DNA from 4 places in the Parabacteroides sp. CAG:2 genome. Region 2 is predicted to be linked to each of the others. Evidence: riboswitches for the same ligand, from Rfam matches in the RefSeq annotation. Region 2 holds a riboswitch; each other region holds the start of a gene.
What was found. A riboswitch is a leader RNA that binds a small molecule or an ion and turns the genes downstream of it on or off. The one in region 2 is predicted to bind cobalamin.
Positions count from the first base shown of each region.

Region 1: another riboswitch for cobalamin. It lies ahead of QVP94_RS00060 (TonB-dependent receptor plug domain-containing protein); the one in region 2 lies ahead of QVP94_RS11685 (sirohydrochlorin cobaltochelatase).
Region 3: another riboswitch for cobalamin. It lies ahead of QVP94_RS00045 (TonB-dependent receptor); the one in region 2 lies ahead of QVP94_RS11685 (sirohydrochlorin cobaltochelatase).
Region 4: another riboswitch for cobalamin. It lies ahead of QVP94_RS00030 (TonB-dependent receptor); the one in region 2 lies ahead of QVP94_RS11685 (sirohydrochlorin cobaltochelatase).

Region 1 covers NZ_FR885248.1:15,988-21,982, reverse strand. The annotation lists gene QVP94_RS00075 (sugar O-acetyltransferase) at 369-962, shown strand; gene QVP94_RS00070 (HAD family hydrolase) at 955-1,572, shown strand; gene QVP94_RS00065 (DnaJ domain-containing protein) at 1,828-2,625, shown strand; cobalamin riboswitch at 2,789-2,985, shown strand; gene QVP94_RS00060 (TonB-dependent receptor plug domain-containing protein) at 3,097-5,160, shown strand; gene QVP94_RS00055 (sirohydrochlorin cobaltochelatase) at 5,183-5,995, shown strand, end outside.
Region 2 covers NZ_FR885305.1:64,743-78,031, forward strand. The annotation lists gene QVP94_RS11670 (aconitate hydratase) at 1-1,466, opposite strand, end outside; gene QVP94_RS11675 (bifunctional aspartate transaminase/aspartate 4-decarboxylase) at 1,737-3,386, opposite strand; gene aspT (aspartate-alanine antiporter) at 3,399-5,096, opposite strand; cobalamin riboswitch at 5,182-5,379, shown strand; gene QVP94_RS11685 (sirohydrochlorin cobaltochelatase) at 5,508-6,425, shown strand; gene QVP94_RS11690 (TonB-dependent receptor) at 6,572-8,953, shown strand; gene QVP94_RS11695 (PepSY domain-containing protein) at 8,972-10,435, shown strand; gene cobJ (precorrin-3B C(17)-methyltransferase) at 10,492-11,904, shown strand; gene QVP94_RS11705 (bifunctional cobalt-precorrin-7 (C(5))-methyltransferase/cobalt-precorrin-6B (C(15))-methyltransferase) at 11,901-13,100, shown strand; gene cobM (precorrin-4 C(11)-methyltransferase) at 13,097-13,289, shown strand, end outside.
Region 3 covers NZ_FR885248.1:10,524-15,252, forward strand. The annotation lists gene QVP94_RS00040 (anaerobic ribonucleoside triphosphate reductase) at 1-1,452, opposite strand, end outside; cobalamin riboswitch at 1,715-1,917, shown strand; gene QVP94_RS00045 (TonB-dependent receptor) at 1,967-4,150, shown strand; gene QVP94_RS00050 (sirohydrochlorin cobaltochelatase) at 4,184-4,729, shown strand, end outside.
Region 4 covers NZ_FR885248.1:3,330-10,344, forward strand. The annotation lists gene QVP94_RS00015 (DUF5074 domain-containing protein) at 1-1,164, opposite strand, end outside; gene QVP94_RS00020 (hypothetical protein) at 1,161-2,441, opposite strand; gene QVP94_RS00025 (YncE family protein) at 2,451-3,605, opposite strand; gene QVP94_RS00030 (TonB-dependent receptor) at 3,602-5,617, opposite strand; cobalamin riboswitch at 5,671-5,878, opposite strand; gene nrdG (anaerobic ribonucleoside-triphosphate reductase activating protein) at 5,919-6,419, opposite strand; gene QVP94_RS00040 (anaerobic ribonucleoside triphosphate reductase) at 6,439-7,015, opposite strand, start outside.

The DNA of each region.
Region 1 (5,995 bases), on a different contig from region 2:
CATTAAAAAAACAGGATAATCTTTCTGCGAAAACACATACATGTTTTTGAAAAAAGTCGTACGTGTTTTCTGGAAAGGTCGTACGTGTTTTCCTGAATCCTTCCACCGAAAACAATAGCGCATGCTAAAATTTACAAGAAGCTCCACTTAAATGAGATGTTAAATGAAAAAGCCTTACTTTTTGTAGAGTCAACAGGCAAGTACAGTTTTTATACATTTCGTTTGTTCGTGTTCTCAGCTATTTTGTGTAACTTTGCGTATGCTTGAAGGCATATCAATTTGAAGCTGCCTATTCTTGCTTGCGTTACCTTGTCGTAATAATTGGCTCAAATAAAGAATAAGACTCTACAATGAGATGAATTGAACACATGAAAACTGAATATCAAAAATGTATGGATGAGGAGCCTTTCGACGGCTCATCGCCCGAAATAACGGAAATGACTGTCCGTAACAAAAGGCTACTACACCAACTCAGAGAAACGGATTATGCCGACAATGAGGCAAAGCAGCGCATCTATCGGCAGATGTTCGGAAGTATCGGCAAGGATGTTTACATCGACATAGACTTCCGATGCGAGTATGGGAAAAACATCTATTTCGGGAACAAGGTGATCGTGAACATGAACTGTACGTTCCTCGATAATAACAATATCATTATCGGTAACAACGTGATGATAGCCCCCGATGTGAAAATATATACCGCAACTCATTCCGTTCACCTTGCGGAAAGGATGCCGGAAAGGACACATCCCGGAGCGTCCATCTGCGACACAATTGCCCGACCTGTCCTTATAGAAAATGGTGTATGGATAGGAGGCGGCTCTACAATCCTTCCGGGTGTGACCATCGGTAAAAACTCTGTCATCGGAGCAGGCAGTGTTGTCGTGAAAGATATTCCTGCCAATTCCATAGCTGTCGGCAATCCTTGCCGTGTAATTAAAAATATCGAAGATAATGATTAAAAACCTCATTTTTGATTTTGGCAAGGTCCTTGTAAATCACGATTTGCAACCCTTGCTTGAACGACATTTCGGGGATGATGAAGTGTCGCTAATCGGTTTTCACAAGATTCTATCAGATCCGGAATTTATAAACATGTGCGACCGTGGAATAATCCCGTTTGAGAAAATGATTGACGGAGCGATAAAAAGGTATCCTGAATATAGCGATGCCTTCACGTTTTTCAAGGATAATTATCTTGAAGAGATAACAGGAGAGATTGAAGGTATGCATGTACTTCTAAAAAAATTAAAGCAATCCGGATTCAAACTATATGGGTTGACGAACTGGAGCGACACAATCTACCGGGTCATGGAGAAATTCGACATATTCCAGTTGCTTCACGGTGTGGTAATATCGTGTGAGGAACATTTCATCAAGCCTGAAAAGGAAATTTATCTTCGCCTTTGTGACAAATATAGCCTTAAACCGTCGGAATGTTTGTTTACGGATGACAGAATGGTGAATGTGTTGGGTGCAAAGGCGATTGGAATGGAAGCTGTATTGTTTACAACAACCAAAAAGTATATTTTTGAAATAGAGCGAATTTTCGGGATCAAAATTGAACAATAATAGCTACAGCCAGTGATGGTGATCGCGCTCAATGAAAAGATTGTACGCTACCAAAAGCGAATAGGCTTACAGGGCTACGAGGGATTGCCCTTCGGAACGTATCTCATCCGGATAAATGAGAAAACATTCAAGATCCAACTCTCCAAATAACCGTAAGGCGGGTATGCTTCACGCACCCGCCTTTTACATTTGCATATCTCCCGTTTTTTTACGAATATTGCATATCGGTAATCAACAAATAAGATAAACAGGAATATGGGTATCGGGAAATGGATAGGTGGCGTCTTGGGATTTATGGCGTTCGGACCGCTAGGCGCTCTAGCCGGCATTATATTAGGCTCTTTCTTCGAGGAAGGGGCAAATATGACGGGGCAGTCTTTCGGTGGCGGCACCAATTACGATGATCAATATACACGAAGAGACCCATACGCCGGGGAACGTAACAGTTTCCTTTTCTCCATGTTGGTTATGGCATCCTATATCATCCGTGCCGACGGGAAGATCATGCATAGCGAGATGGAATACGTCCGTCAATTCCTTCGGAGAAACTTCGGCGAGATCGCCGTAAGCCAAGGTGAGGAGATATTGCTAAAGCTTTTCGACCAAGCTAAACGCATGGATCAGGAGAACAACATGGGATTCAAGAATACCATCCGGGAATGCGGAACCCAGATCGCATACAACCTAAGTTATGAGGAGCGGCTGCAATTGCTTGCGTTCCTCGCCGAGATCGCTAAGAGTGACGGGAATGTGTGCGCAGCCGAGATCAATGCCTTGAAAGAGGTAGCGATGGCGATGGGAATGTCTGATAGAGAAGTTGAATCCATGTTGAACCTAAAAGGAAGTTCCTTGGACGATGCCTACAAGGTGCTAGAGATAGAACCGACCGCCACGGACGAGGAAGTCCGTGCCGCCTATCGCCGGATGGCCGTCAAGCATCATCCGGACAAAGTAGCCAGTTTGGGAGAAGACATCCGCAAGGCCGCCAACGAGAAGTTTCAGAAAATAAATGAGGCCAAGGAAAGGATCTATCAATCGAGAGGCTTGAAGTAAGATTCGACAAACAGTATTACTTACGAATTGTCAGCCTATTACATTTACCGATATCTTCTTTATGATGTAAATATTCTTTCTCCTTAATAGAAGTGGACAGACATATCATACCTTACAAAAAAACTTTTTCATATATATTTTCTAAATATTAGAAAACATTCATATCTTTGCCTCCGATTTTAGTAATCAAACTATCACATAGTTTGGTGAGAGGGAATCCGGTGTGAATCCGGAGCTGTTCCTGCAGCTGTAATCCTCATGAAGTTGGTTAGAAGTTCAAAAACCACTGTTCCTAAGTTGGAATGGGAAGGTTTCTAACCAGAGGAGAGCCAGAATACCTGCTAAAGTCTTACAATAACATCAAGCTTTCAGGATAAGAGCACGTGTCATACAAAAAACAATTCAGTTTATTTTTTGAGACATTATCAATAGAAGCTTGTTGTTTTATTTCGTGAACCAATAAAACACTATATGAGGCTTTTAGCATCTGCTATTTTAGCTTTGTGCGTACAATCCGTATGCGCCCAAAGCATATTGAAAGATCCGAAGGAACTTTCCGTGCTATTGAACGAGGTCGTGGTCACCGGTACGGGTACCGAACACTATCTGAAAGACGCCCCTGTGCAAACAGAGGTAATCACCGGCAAAGCCCTTGACAGTTACCAAGGACGCAGTATGCAAGATATTCTGGAAGGGCTGAACGCTTCCATCACCTTTAATCCGAGCGACATGGGTAGTGGCATCCAGATGAACGGATTAGGCAACGATTACATATTGATCCTTATCAATGGCAAACGGATCAACGGAGATACCGGCGGACAAAACGACTTGAGTATTATCAACCCCGCCAATATCGAACGTATCGAGATCGTAAAAGGTGCCGCCTCTTCCCTGTATGGCTCGGACGCTATCGCCGGTGTTATCAATATTATCACGAAAAAGAACCGGGATAAAGTGAGCCTATCGAATACGACTCGTGTCGGATCATATGGAGATATATTGGAAAGCGTACAAATCGGCTTTGGGCATAAGAGAGTGAATTCCACCACCTCACTTAGTACGACCCATACGGACGGCTGGCGAAATACGACCCAAGAATGGGACCATCACGAGGTAATGGATGGAACCGTGACACGAACCGTAAACCGATCCACGAACTTTACGCTAAGGGAGAACTTAACCTACAAAGTGAACGACCGGCTGAGCCTCTCGGCCGATGGCTCTTTTTACCAGAAATGGAATTATCGTCCGCACGGCGCATTCAAGTATTATACCTATGATCAATTCTACCGGAACTTCGATGTGGCCGGAGGAGCTAAATACACATTGGGAGGACTGAATTTTCTTTCGGTAGACCTAACTTATGGTAACTATAGTTATTTCTATAATTACCATCATAAAGATGTCACGAACTTCTTCGATCCGGAGACGGGTTTACGTATTACCCGTTATCCGGGGGAACATATTCTGGAAACCTCTCAACAACGTTTCCTAGGACAAGCCAAAAGCGTATTCCACCTCGGGGAAAACAATATCCTAAGCGCCGGACTCGAATATCAATACGATCATTTGAAATCTCCCCGGCGTATCGAGAACGGGAAAGCCTCCGTATTTACGGCTTCCGCTTATGTACAAGACGAATGGAACCCGACAGATCGGTTGAATGTGACGGTAGGTGGGCGCTTCGTCGTGCACCAAGAGTTCGGGGCTACGTTTACCCCTAAAGTCTCCGCCATGTACAAACTAGGCGACTTCAATATCCGAGCCACATACTCAAATGGATTTAAGGCTCCTACCTTAAAGGAGTTGCACGATGATTATATCACGCAGATCGGCGGCGGCCCGTGGAAACATTATTATGGTAATAAGGATTTAAAACCGCAAAAGTCCAATTATTATTCGGCGAGCGTAGAATATCATGCGTCGAACCTGCAGATCACGGTAACAGGATTCTACAACCGTATCAAGAACATGATCGCCTTGACCGAGATCCCGACAAGCGCCGAAGACCGACTGGATGAGATCGAATCCAGCATGCAACACAAGAACTTATCAAAAGCCCGTTCCTTCGGGGGAGATATATCGCTAACCTATCAAATCCTAGCTTCCTTGGCTATTGGTGGAGGCTATAGCTATACGGATGCCAAAGCGCAATACACGGATGATCCGGCCGACCCGAATTATATGCTCTATACCCCGATCAACGGAACCTCATTCCATAATGCCAATTGGAAACTAGCATGGAACCATGCGTGGAAAAAGTATAAATTGGATGTCACCTTGTTCGGCCGATACCAATCCACCCGCTTTTATATCACGGACGGTGATGGAAAAAGTTATCAGCTATGGCGATTGAATACCCGTCATAACGTATTGAAAAAGAAAAAATGGAACTTAGATATCAATGTCGGTATCGATAATATCTTCGATTATGTGGATCGTACCCCGTTCGGACGCCATCGTGGAACCACGTCTCCCGGACGGACTTGGTACGCCTCCGTTATCGTGAAATTTCAGAATAAACATAAACTATAAACAATCTTAAAAGTTAAATGCGATGAACAAATTTAAGTACCTTTTGCTTGCGGCGAGTCTATTTGCCTCAAGCGCAGTTTTTACCTCCTGTGATGATGGAGACGACGACAATACCGCAAACCCGGCGGAAGAAGTCGTAAAGGCAAGTAAGAAACATGACACGGCGATCTTGTTGTGTACATTCGGTAGCACATTCAAAGAGTCTATCAAGACTTACGACGCAACATTGGCCGATTTCCAGAACGCATTTCCCGACGCGGACATCTATTTGTCATTTACCTCCCGTACTTGCGTGAATCGTGTAGAGGCAGAGACCGGTATCGCACGTTACCAACCGGATCTTTGGTTACAAGCTCTAGGAAATGCCGGTTACAAGAAGGTAGCGGTACAGTCCTTACACATCATCCCGGGTGAGGAATACCTAAGCTTGATGAATACGGACGTGAAGAAGAAATTCATGATCGAGTCTTTCCCGAGTGTTCAAGTCGTAAAAAGCCCTTGTTTGGTGTACGACGAAGAGGATGTGGAAGCCGTAGCGAAAGTCCTATACAGCCACTACAGTGATAAATTGGCTGATAACAAGAACATCCTTTTATTAATGGGACATGGTAACCCGGATAAAAACTATAACGCAAATACGAAATACACGGAAACAGAAGAGGCTATGCAAGCCTTGGCCGCTAACAAGAATGTATTCGTAGGTACCGTTGATTACGGAGATATGTTGTTCTGGCCGGAAGAAGGCGAACCTAATGAGGAATGTGTCTATTCCAAACTTACCAAATACTGCGAGGATCATAACTTAAAACCGGAAGAGATCACGATCTCCTTAGCT
Region 2 (13,289 bases):
AAGGTATCGGTCAAAGGATTGAAACATAGATCACCTGCGATGGTCAAGGCCAGTGTCAGTTCCGGAGAAGCGACAAAAGCATGTGTATTCGGATTACCGTCCGCACGTTTAGCGAAGTTACGATTGAATGAAGTAACGATCGAATTCTTACGGGTATTATCATCCGTATGACGTTTCCATTGTCCGATACAAGGACCACAGGCATTCGCCATAATGGTTGCGCCAATCCGTTCAAAATCACCGATAATACCATCTCTTTCTGCCGTATAACGGATTTGCTCGGAACCCGGGTTGATGATCAAGGGTGCCGCTACCGGTATTTTATCCTCATAAGCTTGGCGAGCAATAGATGCCGCACGGCTTAGATCTTGATAAGAAGAGTTGGTACAGGAACCGATTAATCCGACCTCCATCTTTCGGGGATAGCCATTCGCTTTTACTTTTGCGGCAAACTCCGAGATAGGCGTAGCTGCATCCGGCGTGAACGGACCATTGATATGCGGCTCCAATTCGGAAAGGTTAATAACGATTACACGATCGTAAAACTTATCTGGCTCGGCACGAACGTCCATATCCGCTTCCAGATATTCACCGATAGCTTCGGCCCAGCTCGCTACCTCGTCACGTCCCGTGGCACGAAGATATTGAGCCATTGTATTATCGAATGGGAATAAGGAAGTAGTCGCTCCTACCTCGGCACCCATATTACAGATCGTAGCTTTTCCGGTCGCTGAGATTGAGGCGGTGCCCGGACCGAAATATTCGATGATAGCGTTCGTTCCACCTTTTACGGTTAAGATGCCCGCTAGCTTAAGAATCACGTCCTTCGGCGAGGCCCAACCATTCAAACTACCAGTTAACTTAACACCAATTAGTTTCGGCATCTTCAGTTCCCATTCCATTCCGGTCATGACATCCACGGCGTCGGCTCCTCCTACTCCGATAGCGACCATTCCAAGTCCTCCGGCATTCGGGGTATGTGAATCAGTTCCTACCATCATACCGCCGGGAAACGCATAATTTTCCAATACCACTTGATGGATAATGCCTGCTCCGGGTTTCCAAAAACCGATTCCATATTTATCGGAGACCGATTTCAAGAAATCATAGACCTCGCTATTGCTTTTGGTAGCCGTATCGATATCCGTCTTGGCTCCCATATTCGCTTGGATCAAATGGTCGCAATGCACGGTAGCCGGTACTGCGGATTTTTCTTTTCCGGCGTTCATGAATTGTAAAAGCGCCATCTGAGCGGTGGCATCTTGCATAGCCACACGGTCGGGACGGAAATTCACATAATCCTCACCTCTTTTGAAAAGGCGAGTCGAGCTTTCATCGTATAGATGCGCATATAAGATTTTCTCGGCCAAGGTCATCGGGCGACCACCGATACGTTCGCGGGCTGTGTCCACTCTTCTGGGGAAATTCGCATAGAAATTTCTAAGCATGTCAATGTCGTACACCATATTCATATTCGTTTTTTATTGTAAGCCTTTTCGCAAATATATTTATCTATAACCAGCTAAAATGTAATAAATAAGACATCTGCCAATGAGTCTTTGTTTTTATTATCAACAAATATATAATATAATGAAATACAATTTGTTCGATAATTTCTATGAGGTTATAGAGGTTATTTATAATCTCCCGGATAACTTAGAAAAACGGGCTAATCGCACGTTTATTAATAAAACGTACCATTAGCCCGTTTTGTTCAAGCCTTGGAGCTGTTTTTTCTACTTATCGAGACTTTCTTTCCATCTTTGGGCATAACTATGCAAAATAGATGCGATACCCTCTCCGATCCGGACATAATCTTCCCGTTTAAGGTTGGCTAAAGATGCGCGGATAGACCACTCGGGAGCATCAAAACCTCCTCCGTTCAGTAAAACCAAGGAAGTTTCCTGTGCCAGACGGAAAACGACATCCAGAGGTTCGTAATTCTTTTTTAGATATTCCACGAAATCATCCCCATAGAATTTCTTAGCCCAGACAAGCATATCGATCTCACTATAGTATCCCGCACGCAAAGGGTCGTCCAATAAGGTGAATCCGGTGCTTTCCCACAATGTGTGTAAACGCTCGTGGATCATATCCTGCATCCTTTTCTTATAGGTATTTTCCGCATCTAATAGAGCGAAAGACGCAAACAGAGACATTTGTGTTTGTTGTGGCAAGGAAAGACCGGCCGTATGATTCAAGGCTACTTGACGGCTATCGGCTACCATACGATCAATAAAGCGGATATCCTCGGGATGTAAGGATAGACTGCTATATCGTTTTTTTAGAAGCTCCTGTTTATCTCTTGGCAATTCACGGATCATCCGGTCGTAAATATTATCTTGATGTAAAGCGATTACCGCCAATCTCCATCCGGTTGCCCCGAAATATTTGGAGAAAGAGTAGACACATAACGTATTCTTTGGTAATTCGGCCATCATCGAGCGAAAATGCGGAATAAATGTCGCATACACATCATCCGTAATAATCATGAGGTTGGGATTGTCGTTCCGTACGATCTCAACGATCCTATTCATCAATGCTTTTGTCAATCCGTATGAAGGCGGGTTGCTCGGGTTTGTTATGAAAGCGGCTTTCACGCTAGGATCTTTCAGGACATCTAAATCCTTTTCTTGATATTGCCATGTGTGATAGCCGTCTTTTGTCATCTTCAAGGCTTTTATCTCTATGACATTAAAAAGATAACGAGCCTGTTCCGGAATCTCTATATAAGGAGTGAATACCGGAGCGAAGAGAACGATCTTGTCTCCCTTATTCAACAAGAAATTCTGTTGCAAGGAATCGAAGATATAACACATGGCGGCAGTTCCGCCCTCGGTAGCGAAAAGGTCGAATATTCCCTCAGGGGGCTGGTTATCACATAATTCTTGGTCTAAATAATCCCGCACGAGCATTTCCGTATATTTCAAGATACGATCGGGAACCGGATATTGATCACCAATGACACCTTCCGCCCATTCGTATACAAGCTCATTCTCATCTACACCTTTTTCCGTGACCAGATATTCATAGGTACCCTTCAATAAAGTAGCGCCGGGAGATTGCGCATGTTTCTTTAGAAACTGTACGAAGCGAGACGCGATCCTTTTGCGGTTGGGAACCCCTGCGGCTCCGGCCATCTCATCTGCCAATTCGGTTTCCCGCTGGCATTCCTCCAAGGCGAACTGCCCTAATAGGAAGAATGCCTCCCGTGGAACCGTACTGATCCAGTTTGGATTTCCCCTTCCTGCGTTCAGCATGATGTGCGTACTTTTACGAGCGCTCTCATCCGCTAACTCTATCAAGATGTTCTTTAGCTCGAAAGGGCTAATCTCCGACATCTTTTTCTCATATTCTCTCGTGACATGTATTTTCTTCTTGTCCATACATTATATATATTACATGATTAGCACAATAACGACACCCCAGATGATTAATAAAGTATTACCCACCGCATAGGTAACGGTATAGCCTAAGGCTGGAGTCTCACTTCCTACGGCATCTTCCACCGCTCCTAATGCGGCGGTTGTCGTACGTGAACCTGCCGTGCAACCTAAAGTGATAGCCGGATGGAACTTAAAAACGTAACGTCCCATCAGAATACCGATGATAAGCGGGATAGATGTCGCTAAAGCACCGATAATAAATAAACTTATACCGACTTCCTTCAATCCGGTCACGAAACTGGGACCCGCCGTGATACCGACTACGGCGATAAACATATTCAGTCCCAAATTATTTAATATCCAGACGGAAGGCTCTGGAATACGCCCGAAGGTCGGATGCTTGGAACGAAGCCATCCAAAGACGAGTCCGGCTATCAAAGCGCCGCCACTCGTACTCAGGCTGATCGGGACACCTCCGAAATGAATCGCGAGCGAACCTAAAATTCCCCCTAAGAAAATACCGATACCCACGAAAATCAAATCGGTCTGATTGGTTGGGCGATCGGGATATCCTAAAGTCGTAGCCGCTTTATTTACCTCTGATTTCATACCCACCAATTCCAACATATCACCGGAATCTATCACCGTAGCGGCCAAGACCGGGATATTGATACCCGCACGCCTTACGGACTTGATGCTAACACCATGCATAAACGATTGATTGCGTAAATAGCAGATCTTTTTCCCCACGTATTCCTTATGGATCACTAGTACGGGTAACGTCTCTGCCGGAAAATCGAGCAATTCAATGTCATTGACCTCGTCGCCAATCCAGTTCTCCTCTCCGATCACGAATTCCCGGCGACCGCTTAGGACAACCTCATTTCCGGTATGTAAAACCAAATCCGGTTTAACATTGGTTACTACATTATTAATACGGACACGCTCCACGAACAAATGCCGTCCCAATTGGTCTAAATACACCTCCAACTGCTTTACGCTTTTGCCATCCTTGAACCATTCATTACTAATCTTATAGGCCCGGAAAGTTACCGGACGGGCGGCAGGCATAAAGCCCGGTTGCTCGCTCTCGTCGTTATTTCCCATTTTAGCCTCTAGCTCTTTACAGGCTTTTTTCACGTAGTCGAGTCCTCCTAAAAGACGTGGCCCGATATCACTCACTAACCATGCGGATCCTGCCGTACCGAAAATATAAGTTACCGCATAGGCCACGGGCATTACATTTACCATAGCGCTTTTATCCGTATCGCTAATATTCATCTGTCCGATCGTATCTTCGGCAACTCCTAATACTGCCGACATCGTCTGGGAGCCCGCCAATAATCCTGCGGCCTCGCCTGCGTTATATCCCATAAGTTTCGCTAACAAAAAAGGAGCGATCAAACAAAATATACACATGACGGCGGCGAAAAGCATTTGAGGAAGACCTTCCTTTTTCAATCCCCGGAAGAACTGTGGCCCAACGCTATATCCTACAGCGAAGAGGAACATCAAGAAAAAGACGGACTTTAACGGTCCGCTTATATCGATTTTCAATTGCCCGATCAATACACCGACCAATAATACGCTGGTAACCGTTCCCAGCGTGAACTTCTTTATCTTAAACTTGCCAATCCAGAAACCGAGAGCTAAGGTTATGAAAATAGCTAGCTCCGGATAATGTTGAAGTAAATTAGTTATCCATTCCATATCTATTTATTTGATGTTAAACAAAAAAGATGCTATTGAAACAGGGATTCTTTGAAAGATGTTGTTACTTTTCGGGATTATTTATATAAATTTGCGACCGCTTAGGTGATAGAGTTTGTCTACCGACAACTCTATAAAAGGGAATCCGGTTAGAATCCGGAACAGTGCCCGCTACTGTGAAGCTCTTGAAAAGGAAAGCGTTCTGCTATGCCACTGTCTTAAGAAAGATGGGAAGGTTGCTTTCCGAGCCAGTCAGGAAACCTGCCAAGCGAAGTAATGATTAATTCCTCCCGGGGTCAGGAGCAATTAAGAGGATAGAAATATCACCTATATCCAAAAGATGTTGGAGACGGAATAATACGTTGTCTCCGTGGGATTGATATGTAATCTAATTATTAATATATTCATATGATGAGGAAACACTTACTATCTTTCTTCCTGCTGGTCATCAGCCTAGTTTGTCGTGCGCACGATGGCGAGAATTTTGTAGCATCCGATTTATTCGCCTCTTTACAACCGGGCGATAAGGCCGCTTTATTGATGGTACATTTTGGAACAACCCATGATGATACCCGTGCCTTGACAATCGACGCGATCAATCAAAAAGCGAAAGAAGCTTTCAAAGATGTTGAGTTGCGTGAGGCATGGACTTCTCGCATTGTAATGCGCCGCTTAAAAGCTCGTGGCGTAGAGAAACTGAACCCGATCGAGGCCTTGGAAAAATTAAAGACTGATGGTTATACACATGTCTTGATCCAATCCACGAATATAATCGAAGGTATCGAGATGGAATCCTTACGTAAGGATGTTGCCACCATGAAATCTTCTTTCAAGGAGATTCGTATCGGTAATCCTTTATTGTATACACCGGAGGATTATGAGGCGGTAATCGTCGCTATCACAAAAAATGGGGCGAAAGAAGGCGCTACTTTATTGGTAGGCCATGGCACTTATACTCCGGCGACGGCTCAATATGCCATGTTGGATTATATGTTGAAGGAGAAGGGATTCAAGGATTATTCCGTAGGAACCATCGAGGGCTATCCTACTTTTGATACGATGGTAGCCCAAGTAAAGGCCAATGGAACGAAGAAAGTCTTGTTGATGCCATTTATGTTTGTCGCCGGAGACCATGCGAAAAACGATATCGCCGGTGATTGGAAAGAGGAACTGGAAAAGAAAGGCTACGAGGTAAGCGTATTTATGGAAGGTCTGGGACAGAATCCGGATATTCAGAAGATCTTCATCGAACATGCCCGTTTCATGGCTAAACATAAGATGATCGATATCGTTGATAAGAAGAAAGCTTATGCGGTAGAGAAGGACTAAAAAAGTTCTCCAAATCTATGTTTTATTCCTTTCGGAAGAAAAAGTAATTCCTTCCGAAAGAAACTAAATTTTCATTCGAAGGAAAATGGAATTTCTTTCGAAAGGGATTTCACATGCATACAATAAACAGTTATAATGCTAAATATATGAAAAGAGTTTTGACAATCTTACCGTTGACAGCCTTATGTATCAGTACGATGCAGGCACAACACAAGAATGAGTACACGAATTTCGCCGATACGACATTCAATATTCAAGAAGTCGTAGCGACCGCCGCACGCAAGCCACGTCCACAAATCACGAAGTTGGACGTACCTATGAAATATCTTCCTATTTCAATTAATAGCATTACGGCGAGTAGTCTGGAGTTGCGAGGTATCCGTAATATCCAAGATGCGGTACGCTTTATGCCGGGCGTACGATTCCAGACATCTTATGGCGCATTTCAACAATTGTCGATCCGTGGTTTCGATCATTCTATCATGATGATAGACGGTATCCGCGATGAACGTTCGGCAATAAACAACTCTTATCCCGTACCCGATCTATCCTGTATCGAGTCTATTGAATTATTAAAGGGACCGGCTTCTGTACTTTACGGACATTCAGCCGTAGGTGGAACCTTGAATATCGTTCGTAAATCCCCGTCAGAGAAACAGAGCGTTAACGCCCGATTGGCCTATGGTAGTTACGAGAATAAAGAGGCGACGCTTGGCATGGGCGGTAAATTGGTCGGTCCGGTCAATTATTACGCCAATGTCAACTTTTCCGATCAAGAGGGCTGGCGTGATAATGGCAACCGTCGCTTTTCCGGTTATCTGGCATTGCAAGCTAAAATGACGGAACGTGACCTATTAGATGTTCGTGGAGGTTTTAACCGCGACTTCTATGGGACGGAGATCGGTCTTCCCGATTTAATGGCAAATGATGTATATAATGTGCAAACAGGACAGTTATATCTCCATAAAAATGATATGCTACCGGGACTTGACCGTGAGGCTCGTTACAATAACGAGTCCGACTTTATGAAGAATCATGCTTGGAACATATCGACGCAGTATACACATACTTTTTGGAACGGCGCAAAACTAACAGATCGCCTTTCTTACAATAACGACGATATCAACTATTTTGGGACGGAAGCCCTCGACTATCTCGAAAGTGATGATCCGATCTATGATCATTATTATATGAAAAACGGCCAGAAAAAATATATCTGTTTGGACAGTGTATATCTTTCTTTCCCGCTTCGCTTCTCCCATATAGCCAAGACGGTAACCAATACGCTCGAGCTAAGCGGTAAATTCAGGACGGGTGAGATAAAGCATACGTATATGGGAGGTTACTCTTTCGTCGCCTTGAATCGTACCAGCTATTCGGGCTATAATTTAGGGGATGATGTTCAGGGTCCCGGCCTTTATTCGCATGTATCCGTTTATGATCCGCATAGCATGGGATATATGACCAGTAAATTCTCGAAAGCGACGGTTACGCATCATTATTCCAACAGCCTTTATCTTCAAGATATGGTTGAGTTCAACGAGCAATGGAAGGTATTAGCCGCTCTACGTTACGACTTTTTCCGTTATATGTCCGCCAGCGCTACAACTCCTACCGGACGACGTGAGTATGAGGAACATTCAAGCTTCAATATGATAAAGAATAAGGCGTTGACTTATCGTTTCGGAGCGGTCTATCTGCCCCATCCGAATACATCCATTTATGCTTCTTTCGCTTCTTTCTTCAAGCCGATCCGTACGTTCTATCAAGATAATGTCGTTTATGTAGGAGGTGATGGAAATCGTTTCGAGCCTGCTCGCAATGAGGAAGTATTTAAGCCGGAGAAAGGATACCAAGCCGAGGTGGGGCTTAAATATCAATTGAACAATATATTAAGCGCCAATGCCAGCTTGTTCTATATCCGGAAGATGAACAGTACGGCTACGTTGACCAACAACTATCAAGAGGAGGTAAACGGCGAGACTACCACGATGAGCGTAATCGGACAGGTGGGTGTACAAGATTCCAAGGGTTTTGATTTTGATGTCACTCTTTCTCCGGTAAGCACCTTAGCGCTGACGATCGGTTATGGATTGAACGACTCCAAGATCCGGGAGATGAAAGAAATAAAGGATCCGGAATTGATCGAGGCTATCTATGGCAATAACCCGGATGAGACAAAGCAACAATTGAATAGCCAAGAAGGAAACTGGCAGAGCAACGTACCGAACCAGACTTTCTACGCATACGGCAGTTATACCATCCCTCGGGGTGTCTTGAAGAATCTGGAATTTCACTTGAGTAGCAGTTATACCGGTAAAGTATACCGTAATACATCTAACAACTCTTGGTTCGATCCGTATTGGGTAACCGATTTCGGTATGTCTTATTTGTTGAACAACAATATTCACCTTACATTCAACTTGAATAACTTGTTTGACAACAATTATTATAACCAAGCGCTCGGACAACAGATGGTGCCAAGCATGCCTCGTAATTTCCAAGTGGCTATCTCCTATACATTATAATATATAGAACATACGCTCATGAATCTATTGACAAAGATCACGCTATTTATACACAGGATACTGGGCACGGCGTTCAGTATCCTGTTTCTCGTTTGGTTCCTATCGGGATTGGTAATGATCTACCATACGTTCCCGCGAGCGGACCGGGCCGATAAACGGGCGAAGATGGATATTCTCTCTCTGGAGAATCTTCCTTCGTTAGACCAGATAGAGAAACGTTTACCGCAGAACGAGCGGATAAGCCATGTTACCTTAAACAGCTATTTGGGACAAACTGTTTTTCATATCCGGACGGAGAAAGGGAGTTATGATATTCCTGCCGACTCGACGGAAAGATTACCCGTAATCGACTGGAATCGTATCCAACGTGTGGCATCACAATGGAATACCTCTTCCATAGCGAAGGTAGATTCCTTGTACACCTTGGACCAATGGATTCCATTCGGTCGTTTAAAAGAGGAATTTCCGATCTATAAATTCCATTTCGCCGATCCGGAACGACATGAATTATACATATCCTCTAAATCCGGGGAGGTTTTGCAATATACGGATAAAAACAGTCGTTTCTGGGCTTGGCTCGGGGCGATCCCTCATTGGGTTTATTTCACTTCCTTGCGGCAAGACGCTGAATTATGGATAAAGGTAGTTGTCTGGTTATCCGGCATTGGATGCGTTATGTGTATCGCTGGGATCTATTTAGGAATACGGGATTTCCGGTTAGCGAGGAGACGTTATTTGATTTCCCCTTATAAGAAGTTCTGGTATAAATGGCATCATATTCTTGGGGTGTTATTCGGTTTATTCGTCCTCACCTTCTGCTTTAGTGGTATGATGTCTTTGGCTCGTGTACAGGATTGGGGGTTGAAAGCCAAGCTTGATATAAACCCGGTTCAAGAACTGCGGAAGATGGCTCCTTCCCCACTCGATTATCCGTTGGATTACAGGGCGGTCATACAAGCCTATTCCGGCCAGATCCGTCAATTGGAATGGAGTAGTTTTGGTGATATACCCTTTTACATCGTACAAACAGACACGAAGGATATTGTCGTGAACGCAAATAAGAGTGACGGGATATCTTTATTGAACCTGCGACCGGAAGAAATCCGTTCCGTATTGTCTCAGATACATGGTATCGGGACCACGGCTGATATCAAACTGTTGGATGCTTATGATACGTATTATATCTCACGAAAAAGGAATTTAGAACTCCCGGTCTGGAAAGTATCTATTCAAGACGTGGATAATAGTTGTTATTACATTAATCCCCGTAATGGACAATACCGTTATGTAAATACGCCGTCTCGTTGGAACCATTGGATGTATCCGGCATTGCATAGCTTGAATCTGAAATTCTTGGTAGATCATCCGGTCTTATGGAATATCGTGATGTGGGGAACCATGTTGGGAGGCACGTTCGTTTCCTTATCCGGTGTATGGCTTGCGATAAAATATATCAGGCGAAAAGCGAGAAGAAAGAAGTAAAGCCTGTATATTTGTATTATATTTATTGAGAACATTGTATTATAAAATAGATTTGAATGAATAAAGGCAAGATTATAGTCGCCGGAATCGGCCCCGGTAGCGAGGCCGATATAACGCCTGCGGTTTTGGCCGCTATCCAAAGCTCGGATGTCATCATAGGATATAAATATTATTTCCGTTTTATCACCCACTTGCTTCGTGAGGGAACGGAATGTATAGATACAGGTATGAAACGTGAGCAAGCTCGTGCCGAGCAAGCTTTCGCTTATGCCAACGAGGGAAAGACTGTTTGCGTGATCAGTTCCGGTGACGCCGGTATTTATGGCATGACTCCTCTGATTTATGAGATGAAGAAAGAATCCGGAAGCGAGATCGAGATCGAGTCGTATCCGGGCATCAGCGCTTTCCAGAAAGCTGCGTCCTTGCTTGGCGCTCCTATCGGACATGATTTCTGTGTGATTTCCCTCTCAGACTTGATGACTCCTTGGGAACTGATCGAGAAACGGATTCACGCGGCGGCCATGGCCGATTTTGTTACGGCGATCTATAATCCAAAAAGCGAGGGACGTTATTGGCAACTCTATCGTTTAAAAGAATTGTTCCTGCAAGAACGCAAGCCGGAGACTCCGGTCGGTTATGTACGTCAGGCCGGACGGGAGGAGCAAGAAGTATTCGTCACTACGCTCGCAGATCTGGACCCCGAGCAGATCGATATGTTTACGGTAGTCTTGATCGGAAACTCACAAACATATCTTTCCGGGAATCATATGATCACTCCCCGGGGATATTATGGCGAGATCAAACAAAAGAAAATGGATACGGGTATCGGACAGGACATCATGATCCGTAGTTTCCGTACGATCGAGAAGGAATTGAAAAACCAAGAGATCCCGTTGGATAAGAAATGGGCGTTACTCCATGCCATTCATACGACGGCCGATTTCGATATGGAAAATATCCTTTATGCCGACCCGGATGCTGTCTCTACATTATATAATAAGATCAGCGGCGGGGAAGTTCCTACGATCATCACCGATGTCACGATGGCTGCTTCCGGCATTCGTAAGGGAGCTCTGCAACGTCTGGGTGTCGAAGTGAAATGCTACCTTCAAGACGAGCGGGTCGCTGAGATGGCTTCGAGCAAAGGAATTACCCGTACTCAAGCCGGTATTCGTCGGGCCGTGGAAGAGCATCCGACCGCTCTGTTTGTCTTCGGGAACGCCCCGACCGCCCTTATGGAATTATGCGATTTAATACGTAAAGGTAAAGCGACTCCGGCAGGTATTATCGCGGCTCCGGTAGGTTTTGTACATGTGCAGGAATCCAAACATATGGTGAAACCTTTTATCGGTATACCGAAACTAATCGTGGAAGGTCGTAAAGGAGGTAGTAATTTAGCGGCTACGCTAGTGAATGCCATTCTTTGTTTTAATGACGCAAAACAACTAAAGCCGGGAAGAGACGTATGAACCGATTTTATGTCATAGGGCTGGATGATAACATGAAACAATACTTTCCGCCGGAGGTATTGGAGATAATCTCGTCCCACCGGGTGTTCTCTGGAGGCGTGCGGCATCATGAGATCGTACGTTCTTTATTGCCAGAAAAAGCGGACTGGATTGATATCAAAGTCCCGTTGGACGAGGTCTTCGATCGCTATCATTCGTACGACGGTCGGGAAAGCATCGTTGTATTCGCTTCCGGAGATCCTTTGTTTTTCGGATTCGCCGTTACGATTCAAAACCGATTGCCGGATGCGCAAATCCGCCTGTACCCGTCATTTAATTCCTTGCAACTCTTGGCGCAAAATCTATTGATGCCTTACCACGACATGCGGATCGTCTCCCTTACCGGAAGGCCTTGGCACGAGTTCGATCGTGCCTTGATCGAAAGTGCGTCTAAGATAGGCGTGCTCACGGATCGGGAACATACGCCTACGACTATCGCTCGCCGGATGCTGGAATACGGCTATGATAATTATACCATGTTCGTGGGAGAACGATTAGGAAATACCGAACGGCAGAGCATCCGCCAATTCAGTATACAAGCCGCAGCAATGAATAATTTCGTTCATCCGAATTGCTTGATTCTCCGGAAAGAGCGTGACGGGCATTCCCGTAAGTTCGGCCTGCCGGATTCCGCTTTCGAGCATTTGAACGGACGGGAGAAGATGATAACCAAAATGCCGATCCGTTTGTTATCTTTAAGCATGCTGGATCTGATAAACCGGGAACGTTTTTGGGATATCGGCTTTTGTACGGGTTCTGTCTCGATAGAGGCTAAATTGCTGTTCCCGCATTTGCATATCACGAGTTTTGAGATCCGGGAAGAGGGACGAAAGTTAATGACTGAGAATTGCCGTCGTTTTGGGACTCCGGGTATCGAGGCTATAATCGGAGATTTCTTATCGGTGGATTTATCAGCGTTGGAGGCTCCGGATGCAATCTTTATCGGCGGACATGGCGGGAAATTAGTGGAGATCCTTATGGTAGTTTCCAAAAAGATGAAAGAGAGCGGTGTCATCGTCTTCAACTCCGTATCCGACGAAAGCAAAGCGCTTTTAGAGGAAGCGGTCCGCCAAACCGGTCTTCGGATATCCGCCCAAACCCGTATCACGATTGATGATTTTAATACGATTACCGTGAATGTTATTTATAAATTATGAGTACAATATCAATTATTCCAATATCCGATAGCAGCCGGGTGCTTGCTGAGCGAATTCTAGCCTCTTATCCCGAGGCGAAGATCTTACCATTCGGCTCTTTCTCAAAAGAGGTTTTTCACGAATCCAGTAGTTTGGTATTTATAGGAGCGATGGGAATTTGCGTACGCAGTATCGCTCCCTTCGCGGAAG
Region 3 (4,729 bases), on a different contig from region 2:
GAACTCCATACGCTCATGCAACTGACGAGCCGTAAGTTCCAGCATATGATCCAGTTTAGCGAAAAATAGGGCGATACGCTCTTCCTTGTTCTCCACTTGCATGCACTCGATAGCCAATCGTACGATATTGATCGTCGAGAAGGAGATATTACCTCGTCCGATAGAAGTCTTTGGTCCGAAACGGTTCTCGAATACACGGGTACGGCATCCCATGGTCGCTACCTCGTGGATATAGCGCTGAGGGTCGTCCGCATTCCAATCCTCGCTTTGGTTGAAGGTCGCGTCGAGATTCAAGAAGTTCGGGAAGAAGCGACGGGCGGTGACCTTGCAGGCCAATTGGTAAAGATCGTAGTTACGGTCTTCCGGCAGATAGCTTACGCCTCGTTTCTTTTTCCATATCTGGATCGGGAAGATAGCGGTCTCGCCGTTACCTACGCCTCTGTAAGTGCTTTTTAATAACTCCCGGATGATGCAACGACCTTCCGCCGAGGTGTCGGTTCCATAATTGATGGAGCTGAATACCACTTGGTTGCCGCCACGGGAATGGATCGTGTTCATATTATGGATAAAAGCCTCCATCGATTGGTGTACACGGCTTACCGTGCGGTTGATGGCATGTTGTATGACGCGTCTATCACCGCTTAATCCATCCAAGGTCTGTGTCTGGTAATCGTCGATAGGCTTATTATATAAGTGGGAGAAATCCTGTCCGTATAAATCCTCTAAGGTCTTTACTTCCTCGATAAAGCTATTACGTACGTAAGGAGCTAGGTAGAAGTCGAACGCCGGTATCGCCTGTCCGCCATGCATCTCGTTTTGGGCGGTCTCTAGAGAGATACAGCCAAGGATGCTTGCGGTTTCGATTCGTTTAGCCGGACGTGATTCGCCATGACCGGCGGAGAACCCGTATTTTAGGATGCGATCCAACGGGTGTTGTACGCAGGTCAAGCTTTTAGTCGGATAATAATCTTTATCATGAATATGGAGATAGTTGTTAGATACGGCTTCCTTGACCTCTTCGCTCAATAAATAGTCATCTACAAACGGCTTGGTGGTCTCGCTGGAGAATTTCATCATCATGCCGGCGGGTGTATCGGCGTTCATATTTGCGTTCTCACGGGTGATGTCGTTGGATTTGATATTGATAATTTCCAAGAACATATCCCGTGTTTTTGCCTTGCGGGCTACGCTTCGCTGATTTCGGTAAGCGATATATTTCTGCGCTACGTCCTTCCGGCTACTGGCCATCAATTCCAGTTCCACGGCATCTTGAATCGCCTCTACGGTCATTTGAGGTTCTCCCTTGAATGAGATATGGTCTGTGATCTGGCGAATCAGTTGCATATCTTCTCCCTTGTCTGTATGCAACATGGCTTTACGGATAGCGGTTACTATCTTCTCCTCGTTGAAGCCAACGATACGCCCGTCCCGTTTAACAACTGTCTGTATCATGATGTTGATTAATTTGTGATTGATTATGTGCGCAAAGGTATCGTATTACTCTGTATGATTTTCTTTTTGGAAAACTTTTTGCTGATTAAATTATGTTAAGGTATTAATTTGCAGTGTGTTGTAAAAAGTTTTGGAAAACTTTGTATCTTGCATGATTGCTTTTTGTTTTCCTTTTTGGCGATGTGATGTGTTATAAGCTTCTCTTTGTAAAGCTATTAAAGAACATAAGCCGGGATATATTTTTGTTTATATAAAATAATTCATACTTTTACCCCCGTTTTGGTGATGACGTAAAAACCATCCGGTTTCGTCATAAAGAGGGAATCCGGTGTGAATCCGGAGCAGTGCCCGCTACTGTAAGCTTTTGTAAAGTAGAAAACATTTCTCATACCACTGTCTGTAAAAGACGGGAAGGTCGTTCTCTACGAGGTAAGTCAGGAAACCTGCCAAGCGTTTTTATTGCTGTTTTTCTCGGGGTCAGGAAAGCGGAAATATACATAATAACAAATCGTTTATGAAAAGAAAGTGTTTGTGCGCGGCTTTAGCTGTAAGTTGTGCGATAAACGTATCATTTGCGCAGGTACGTTTACAGGGTAAGGTCGTGGATGAAAGTAATGAACCAATCCCGGGCGCGAATATCCGCGTGTCGGAATCCTTGAATGGTACAACCACGGATGCCGGCGGAAAATTTGAGCTGAACCTTCCCGATGGTAGACATCGTATTCGTGTGACTTACCTTGGCTATGAACAGGGCGTGTATCAAACGGATCACTCGGAAAAAGATGTCGTTATTAAGCTGAAAGAAAAGTATGTGAATATCGATCAAGTGGTGGTAACCGGTACCGGTTCGCATCGCCGCATGAGTAATTCCCCTATTCCCGTGAAAGTGCTTACGGGAAAAGACTTGAAAGAGGCGAGCGTAACCAATTTCCAAGATGCGATGACCAAGCTGAATCCGAGTATCGTATTTATGGAAAACGGACAGGGGGCTACGATGAATATGAACGGATTGACAGAGAAGTACGTGGTTATCTTGGAAAACGGTAAGCGTTTGGCCGGCGATGATACCTATTCCCGTATCGATATGTCTAACGTAAAGCGGGTAGAGATCTTGAACGGGGCCGCTTCCGCTTTGTATGGTAGCGACGCGATCGCCGGCGTTATCAATATCATCACGGATGATTCCCGCAATAAGGTGAACGTGACGAGCAATAGCCGTTATGGTAGCAAGAACCAATTCTTGCAGTCGGTCAACGCGGACGTGAATGTAGGGAAGTTCGGTTCATATACTTCTTATCAATATCAACGGGCCGATGGTTGGCAATTAAATCCCTATACGGAGAGTAAAGGCGAGTTGGTTCCTACCAATAAGCAAGCTTCCGAGGGATTTCACCGGAACGTGATCAACCAACGTTTCACGTACGACGCTACGGATCGTTTGTCTTTTTATGTGCGTGGTACTTTCTTCGGACGTTCCAGCGATCGTCCGATGCCGATGGATAAAGTGAATACGACCAACTATGATATGAGAAGAGAGACGTTCACTTATGGGGCGGGCGCTCAATACATGATTAATAAGAACTCTTATTTGAACGCTGATTATCTGTCGGACAATCATAGTACGTATAAGGATTTCTTTGATGGAAAGAAAAGCGGAGAGAGTGATATGACGAAACGGATTCATTACCATAACTTGAATGTCAAGGGAATCTTTCGTTTGGGCAAATATAATAAGCTTTCGGCTGGTACGGAGTTCATTAAAGAGTTACTGAGTAGCGAGACGGATAACATAGCGGGTAAAAGTATGTACACGACCGCGCTTTATGCTCAAGACGAGATCAATATCAATGAGCATTTCCAAGCGTACGCAGGTTTGCGCTATATTTACCATGAGAATTTTAAGAGTTATGCGACTCCTAACGTGGCTTTGCTGTATAAGGTAGGCGGTTTTAATTTCCGCGGATCGTATGCGGCTGGTTTCCGGACGCCTGAATTGAAGGAGTTGTATACGGAATCGGAGAAGAAAGCGTCCGGAGCGACTCGCCTTACGATCGGTAATCCGGATTTGGACCCGGAGAAGAGCGACAATTTTACGTTGAGCGCTGAATATACGATGCGGTATTTCTCTTTGTCCGTGTCCGCTTTTATGAATAACGTACGTAGCATGATTAACTATAAGATATTGGATACGGCGGAACGGGATGCTTATAACACCGCCCATGGTACGGACTATGATGAGATACAGATGCGTGCGAATATCGATAAAGCGAAGATCAAAGGTATTAACGTAACCTTCAATAGTTATCTGGGAGCGGGCTTTACCTTGAATGGTGGCTATAGTTTCATGGATGGAAAAAACGTATATGAGGATGAGCCTTTGGATAAGACCGTTAAACATAGTGGTACGGTAGCGGCTATGTGGTCTCATACTTGGAATAAGTATAAGCTGAACGTGAATTTTAACGGACGCATCCAAGGGGAACGTTATTCTACTTCTTATGGATACGCGCCGAAATATTCCTTGTGGAACCTCAATACGAGCCATACGTTTAGAGCCGGCGATTTCTTATTGGAACCGGGAGTAGGTATCGAGAACCTTTTTGATTATGTAGACGATCGTCCCTTTAATTACAATTACGCTACATTGACCCCGGGCCGTACCTATTACGTCAGCCTTCTGGTCCGTTTCAAGCAGTAAACTGTCACATGTCAACTATCAACTAATATAATAATGTATAGGGGATTTTTACGATCCATGTTTGTTTGTTCACTCCTGCTTGGGTTCGCCTGTTCGTTATGGGCGAAACCCGGGCGGGAGTTTTACGCTTCCGATATCCGGGAGAGCATGGAAAAGGGAGATAAGTTAGCGATCTTGATGGTACATTTCGGGAGTGCTTACCCAGAAGCTCGTGCCCAAGTACTCGATGTGATGAACAAGCGTGTCAAGGAGGCTTTCCCGGACGTGGAAGTCCGGCAGGCTTATAGCGCCCGTAGCGTAGTGAGTCGGTTGAGGGCGCAAGGTGTTTGGGTTCAGTTGCCGGCGGACGCCTTGGTGGAGTTGCGTGATCAAGGGTTTACCCATGTAATTATCCAACCGACTATCATTATAGAGGGTGTGGAGATGGAAGCGATCCGCAAAGAGGCGGAACAACGGAAAGGTTTGTTTAAGGATTTGCGTGTAGGTAATCCCTTGTTATATGATGATACCGATTATGAGGCGGTGATGAAAGCGGTTTCCTCACCTTCCGGAGTGACTAAAAATGGGGCTAAGTTATTG
Region 4 (7,015 bases), on a different contig from region 2:
GGTTTTTGGGTTAAGGCGAAATCCGGTTCCGTACAAGCGCCAATCCCAGTCCAGTTTCCTAAGGTCGATCAATTGGAAGAATTGCTTCTTGTCGATATCATATCCGCAGATTTGGTAGCCGGTGAACCAGCTTCCTTCTTTGGGCTGTCCGTTCCAATAGATTTTATTTTCCTTGGCACTGGCGCAGAAACCGTCGGCGGTCCATGCGTACCAAGAGTTCGGAACGACACCGATGGTCTCGCTTAACGGGATCTTTACCGTGTCCACCTTAAAGGTATAGGGGTTCAAGTTTAGCATATATTCCAAGGCGGAACCATCCCCGGCCGTATTCTGGGTCATGCTGATCCAGAGCGTACCATCCTTGGATTGAACGATAGAGCCGAAACCTCGTTGAATCTCCTTCTCTTGCCCTTTTACGGTCTCTTTCTCGATCGGGGCGGCGATGGTACGGATAATTTTATCGGTTTTCGGGTCTATTATCAATAAACCATATTGTTGATGGACGGCAAAGACAAGGTCGTTGGCACGTACCATGGTACCGATCTGGGCATAATACAACTCACCGTATCCATCGGCGTTCGGATTTCCGGAACCTTCTATTTGTTTGCCGATCGTCATCTTATCGCTATCGTAGATCCAGATACCGTTGCTGGTTCCTATATAGCCTTTGTGCTCGTCTACCGGAAGATAGGAACGGCCGTCGGCTATGGATTTGCCCTCGGCGTTTTGGGCGATATACTTGAATTCTTTGATCACCTTCATGGTCTTGGCATCGCATACGGCAAACCGGCTTCCGGTGATTTTTGCCCCGGGATCTCGTTCTTGCTTAGAGACTAGGTAGAACTTATCGCCATAGATCGTACCGAATTGCGTGGTACATCCTAACTCATGCCCCGGATTCTCGGTCTGGAAGACACGATAGTGCCATTCTCCATCTTGAGTAAGGAAATTGACGGTACTGTTCTGATGGCCGTACCAATCCTCGTTTACGATAAATGTACCTTGACTGTAATCCATATCCGTGGAACGCAGGATGGAAGATTGTGACGGTACATCCCTCATTTGGGCCTGATCGATGCCGGCGGCGATCCATGAGGTATTGCCTTGGGCCATTAGGCCGCTCGTGGCGAACGTACAGAGAAGTAAGGTAATCGTCTTTTTCATAAGCCTTTTATTTTTAAGATTGCTTGATCATATTGTAATTTCATTTGTTCGCTTACCGGATCGGGTACGATGATGGAAGGGGGGGCGATGTGTAAATCCTGCGCACGGATAATCTCCGTCGAGGTCTCTCCGATCCAACCGCAATATTGGTTTACCGCCGTGTATACCTTGATAAAGTCCACGCCGTGTAATTCCACCTTATTACCTTCCGCATCCACGGCCCATTCGATATCGAAGCTGTTCAGATCCTTGTAATCGTTCGGATGGTTATCCACGTATCCCCATGGATACGAATAGAGTACGTAGTATTTACCCGTATCACTCTCGTCTGTAGCGTTATCCTTTAACCGGGTACCGGAGAAAGTCAAGGAATTCTCTTCAATCCACATCGGATAATAACTTTGCGTATGATATATATTTTTCGCTATATAACCGGTATTGCCTTGATTATCTTTCCATGGTACATAAGTAGCGTCACTCCATTGCTGGCCCATGTCTGGCTCGGGGATCTTGTTGGGATCCGGACGATCATAAGTAATGCGATAATTCTTGATGGTTTCCGGTTTATAGTATTCACTACCGGCCAGTTCGTACCATTCATCGTCCGGTAAGCCGTTCTGGTTCGTGTCGAAAGAGACCATGACAATACCGGGCTCGCAGCTGCCTCCCTTTTTTTCTTGATATTCCGGCAGGTCGGAATAGAAAGAGTTCCCAAGGATCATAAAGTCCTTCTTCCCTTTGACGTTGATGACCGTATGGTCGAAGCCGAAGATAACGTATCCTCCGTATCCTCCGAGGGAAATCATCACGTCGTTCGTACCGGAGATATTCTCCTCTACCTTTTTCAGTATGGTTTCTTTCGTATCGCCTTCCTCATATTCGGGCATCGTATTGACGAACTGACCCGGTGCGGGACAAAAGTCGTACACTTTGGATAAATAAGGGCTATATTCTATTTCCTCCTGCATCACCTCGAAACGAAAATCGTGCTTATAGGGGGTCTCCTTATCGATGATCTCGAAGGTCATCTGATAGGTGCCCGTATCTTTCGCAAGGAAGATATAAGAACGTTCGGTAGATACGAGAGAGTCCGTCCCGTTCCGGTGCAGTGTCCACCGATACTCGTCGCCGGTAAAGGCTGGGCTGAGTAGATAGGTTTTCATGCGGGGCAGATAATAGACATCATCGATACCCAAGCTAACCATCTGTATCTTGTCTTGGGTACAGGATAGAAATGCTAGGAAACCTGAAATGAATAGATATAAAACTTGTCTCATAACGCTGTTCTATTTATAAAGGAAAACCATATGGGCGGGGATATCCCCGGTACGTACGCCCCATTTTCGTATTCCGTTCTTATCGTAGCAATAGAGGGTCCCGCTGGATACGTAGTTCTTGGCATCGGTGACGAAGATGTCTTTCGTATAGGGATGGACCATGATCCCGTATGGGATACGAATGTCTTTCTCGCTACCGTCGGTGATAAAGTTCGTGCTGATCACCTCTTTGGTACGGACATCTATGATTCCGTACGAGATGCTGTTACTCTGCGTGTTCACGTTCCATTCCGTACTGTAATAGAAAAGGGAATCTCCGCTGATGCAAAGGTTAGAGCAAGGGATATTCAGGGTATCGGTAACCACCATCTCGTTATATCCTTTTCGTTTTTCCAGTACATACAGGTTGGAATGTACCGTATCGTAATCTCCCCGGGAAGTTACCCATAATTTACCGTATTTGTCCGCACGGATACGATGCAGATTGATCCCTACCGGAATCTTTTGAACTTGCTTGAAACGGTTTAGCTCGATTACGGAAACCGTATTGTCGTACTCCGGGGCACGATATCCTCCAGAATTCGCTACGTAGATATATTCACCCAAAATCTCCAACTCATCCGGTTGGAAACCGACTATGACTTTGGCGTCTACTTTCAGGCTGGTCGTGTCTACCCTGTATACGGCTCCTTGCGGGGCGTTCGGGTCGATTTGCACCGGACCGACATAAGAGGTTACATAGGCGTTTCCCCGGTAAAAACGGATGTACCGGCAGTTGGGAATGTCTATTTGCGTGATCCGCTCGCAAGTCCGGGCATCCAGTATTTCTACTTTATGGGAACAATTGACTACGACATAAAGCTTGCTTCCGTAAATCTGGATATCGTTGCCGACATCGCCCAGCTCCTTGACTACGTTCGGGTTCCGTTCCGAGTAGAGGTTACGGATATAATAACCGTTCACGTAATCCAGATAATCCAGCGTACATTTATTGCTTCCCATATTCCCTTCGTTCACCAAATACATCCCTTGAGGATTCGCCTCGGGATGGATACCGTCGGAGACCAGCTCGTATTCCGAGGGAACTACGATCTCGATCTTGCGGCAGGATGAAAAAGCGCAACCGATCAGGATACCTATTATATATAATGTATATCTTTTCATATCTCGATGGTTAAAGACACTTTGTAATTTCGCTTCGGCATCGGATAATTCAGGATCACGTCGTAATCTTGGCTTAACAGGTTGTTTACCTCCACGGCGGCCTTGATAAGCCCGAAATTGAATTTCAAATCTTTCGACAAGGAGATATCGCTGGTATACCAAGGTTGCGTATAATTGTATTTGATATTTTCCTGCTGGTTATACCGCTCTCCCACATAGATGAAACTGTAGTTGAGGTTCCATCCCTTGAAGGACGCTTGCGCGATGGCGGAACCGCTGTGCCAAGGGATATAAGGGATTTGATCTCCGTAATAGGTATCCGAGGGATCCGTGAAGTCTTGGGCCTTTTGATAGGTGTATTGTATTCGTAGCGTGACGAATAAATCTTTTACCGGATTGACGGTCGTTTCCGTGCTGACATCTATGCCTTTGATTTCTACCTTACCTAAATTCAACATAGTCCAACGGAATTGCTGGCCTTTGGGATAAGCGATGATCTTGTCTTTCACCTTGTTGAAATAACCATCCGCCTGTATCTTGAAGCGATAGAAAAGATGGTTCTCCCATGTTTTCGTGTAAGCGAAGCCGGCATCATATTGGGTTACATATTCTGGGTTTAATTTGGAGTTTCCCATATCGGCGTAATATAAATCGTTGAAGGTAGGCATACGGAAGATTCGTTTATAGAAAGCGCGTACATTAAAGTCTTGTTTCTCGAACGGCTTGTAGGAGGCGAATACGGCGGGTGTAAGGATTTGCCGGGCTTCCGGTGTGGGGCCTTCTTTTACACGGTCGTTGATAAAGGTCGCCAGTCCGCTGGCCTGTAATTTTACTTTCCCTAACCGGAGCGCCGTGGCGACCGAAAGGAGGTTGGTGAAGCGTTCCGGGTAAACGAATCCGTACATATCGGCGTTCATCTTGTTCCATTGCAAGTCGTAAGAGGCGGATACATCCCAGTTTGAGAGGATGGAATAGACATTCGCGGAGGATAGGTAAATCTCTCGTTGCTTATACAGGTTATCTACATGAATCAGCTTGTCGTCGTTATTCACATAATGCGTACGGTAGAATGCATATTTCGCGTTCACCTGTGTCTTGAATTTGCTATTGATTTCTTTGATATAGGAGCCTTGCATGAAAGAGTTCGTATCCCATACCCGTTCACCACGTCTCCATACGTTGTTTACGATGGCTCCCGGGATTCCTCGTTCGGAATTGTAGTTGTAGAACTTAAGATTCCAAGTACCGTCGCTCATCTTGCCATAAAGTCCGGCCTCTAGGCGGGTGGCGTTGATATCCCCGTTTTCCCGGACGGCGGTCGTATCGTAAGCGATCTCTCCGGCAGGGTTGATACGGCGGTAACGGAATTTGTATTTACCGCTTCCGCTTAACCATTCGGCGCTGAAAGAGGTGGCTACGTTTTCAGATATCTTATATTCGAACAGCGCCGAGGGGTTGATAACGTCGAAAGAACCGACTTTCATCGTGGCACGGATATTCGTTGTTTTTCCATCTTCGAAACGAGGACGACGAGAACGCAGATAAAGCGTACCGGCCGCGCCGAAATCTTTCGCGGATTGGAAGATATCGCTCTTCTGGCCATTGTATAAAGAAATCTCCTCGATATTGTCCAAAGAATACATCCCGAGGTCTACTTGTCCGTTTTGTGCGTTGCTTAATTCGATGCCGTCGTAGAAAACACCCATGTGGTTCGTTCCCATACTTCGGATATTTACGGTCTTGATACCTCCTACGCCCCCATAGTCTTTCAATTGGACACCCGAGAAGTAGCGTAAAGCATCTGCTACCGTGTGACTGTTCAAATTTTGTAATTCTTTCCCCGATAGTTTTTGGGAAGGAATTACCTCTTTAAAGCTGAAACTCCGGGCCGTGACCGTAACTTCGTCCAAGTGCTGGATAGAGTCGAGTTTGCTTTGTCCATGGGACATACCTATCGCCAGCATCGATAATACGCAAGCAAGGTATCCCTTTCTAGCAAAGGATAACACCATTATTTAAAACCTGTTTAGAAAATGATTCGTACCAAGCCGCTCTGTCCTCGCGAGCGACTTCTCCCTAACTGGCAGGTCTTCTGACTGACTCCCATCCCGAAAGCCTTCCCGGCTATATTCTTATATACCAGTGGCGAAAGTGTTTCCGGAATGTTTGAAATAGAGCTTCACAGCAACGGGACTGTTCAGGAATTACACCTGATTCCCTTTTAATCCGTAACCCCGGTTGGGCGAAACGGAACCAATTCGGGACAAAGGTATGAAATCTTGTTAATATCCGGGCTATAATTGGAGAATTTCCTTAAATGAAAGGGTTGTACTTGTATTTCACGACTTCCTTTTTATTTAAAGACGCTTGTACGTCGATCAGCCGTTGGTTGCTGCTTCCCCGGAATAAAAGGCTCTCATCCCGAAGGGTTTGTTTGTAGCGGCCATCTACCAATACGTCGATATAGGACAACAAGGCGGCTTGTGCCGGATTCTTTATCAGGTCCTCGAATTTATATCCTGTGTAGCACCAGATCGTCTTTTGGCTTTTTTCCTTGATCGCTTTGGCTACCTCGGTGAAACCTTCCGGCTGGAACATAGGGTCTCCGCCGCTGAAGGTGACGTTGGCGAATTCGTCGGCCAATACTTTTTCCACGATCTCTTCCGCTTTTACTTTCTTCCCTTTATTGATATCCCATGATTCGGGGTTGTGGCAACCCGGGCATTTGTTCGGGCAACCCGCCGCATAGATGGCGGTCCGGAATCCCGGACCGTCTACGGTGGTATCTTCGATGATATCTATGATAGACAACATGGTAATTGAAAATTGAAAATTAGTTGTGGGTGACACGGTCGTTTAGCTCGGATAGCTTGGCGTTGTTCCAACGGTCGGTGGTTCCTACCAGATAGCCGGTGATGCGTTGAAGTTTGTCCAAGTGTTTGCTGCCGCATTTCGGGCAGGCTTCCAGATTAGGGGTGGAGTTCTCGTAGCCACAATCCAGACAACGGTTACGGTTATGGTTTACGGAACCGTATCCGATATTGTATTTATCCATCATGTCCACGACACGCATGATCGCTTCGGGGTTATGGGTAGCGTCGCCATCCATCTCTACGTAGAAGATATGGCCGCCACGAGTCAAATCATGATAAGGAGCTTCTACTTCTGCTTTATGACGGGCACTGCACTTATAATATACCGGAACGTGATTAGAGTTCGTATAATAATCCCGATCCGTGATGCCCGGAAGCGATCCGAACTTCTTACGATCTTTTCCCGTGAACTTGCCGGACAAGCCTTCAGCCGGAGTTGCCAGTACGCTATAATTGTGTTGGTATTGCTCCGAGAATTGGTTGGCACGATCCCGGATATACGTAACGATCCTTACGCCTAAGGCTTGCGAATCCTTA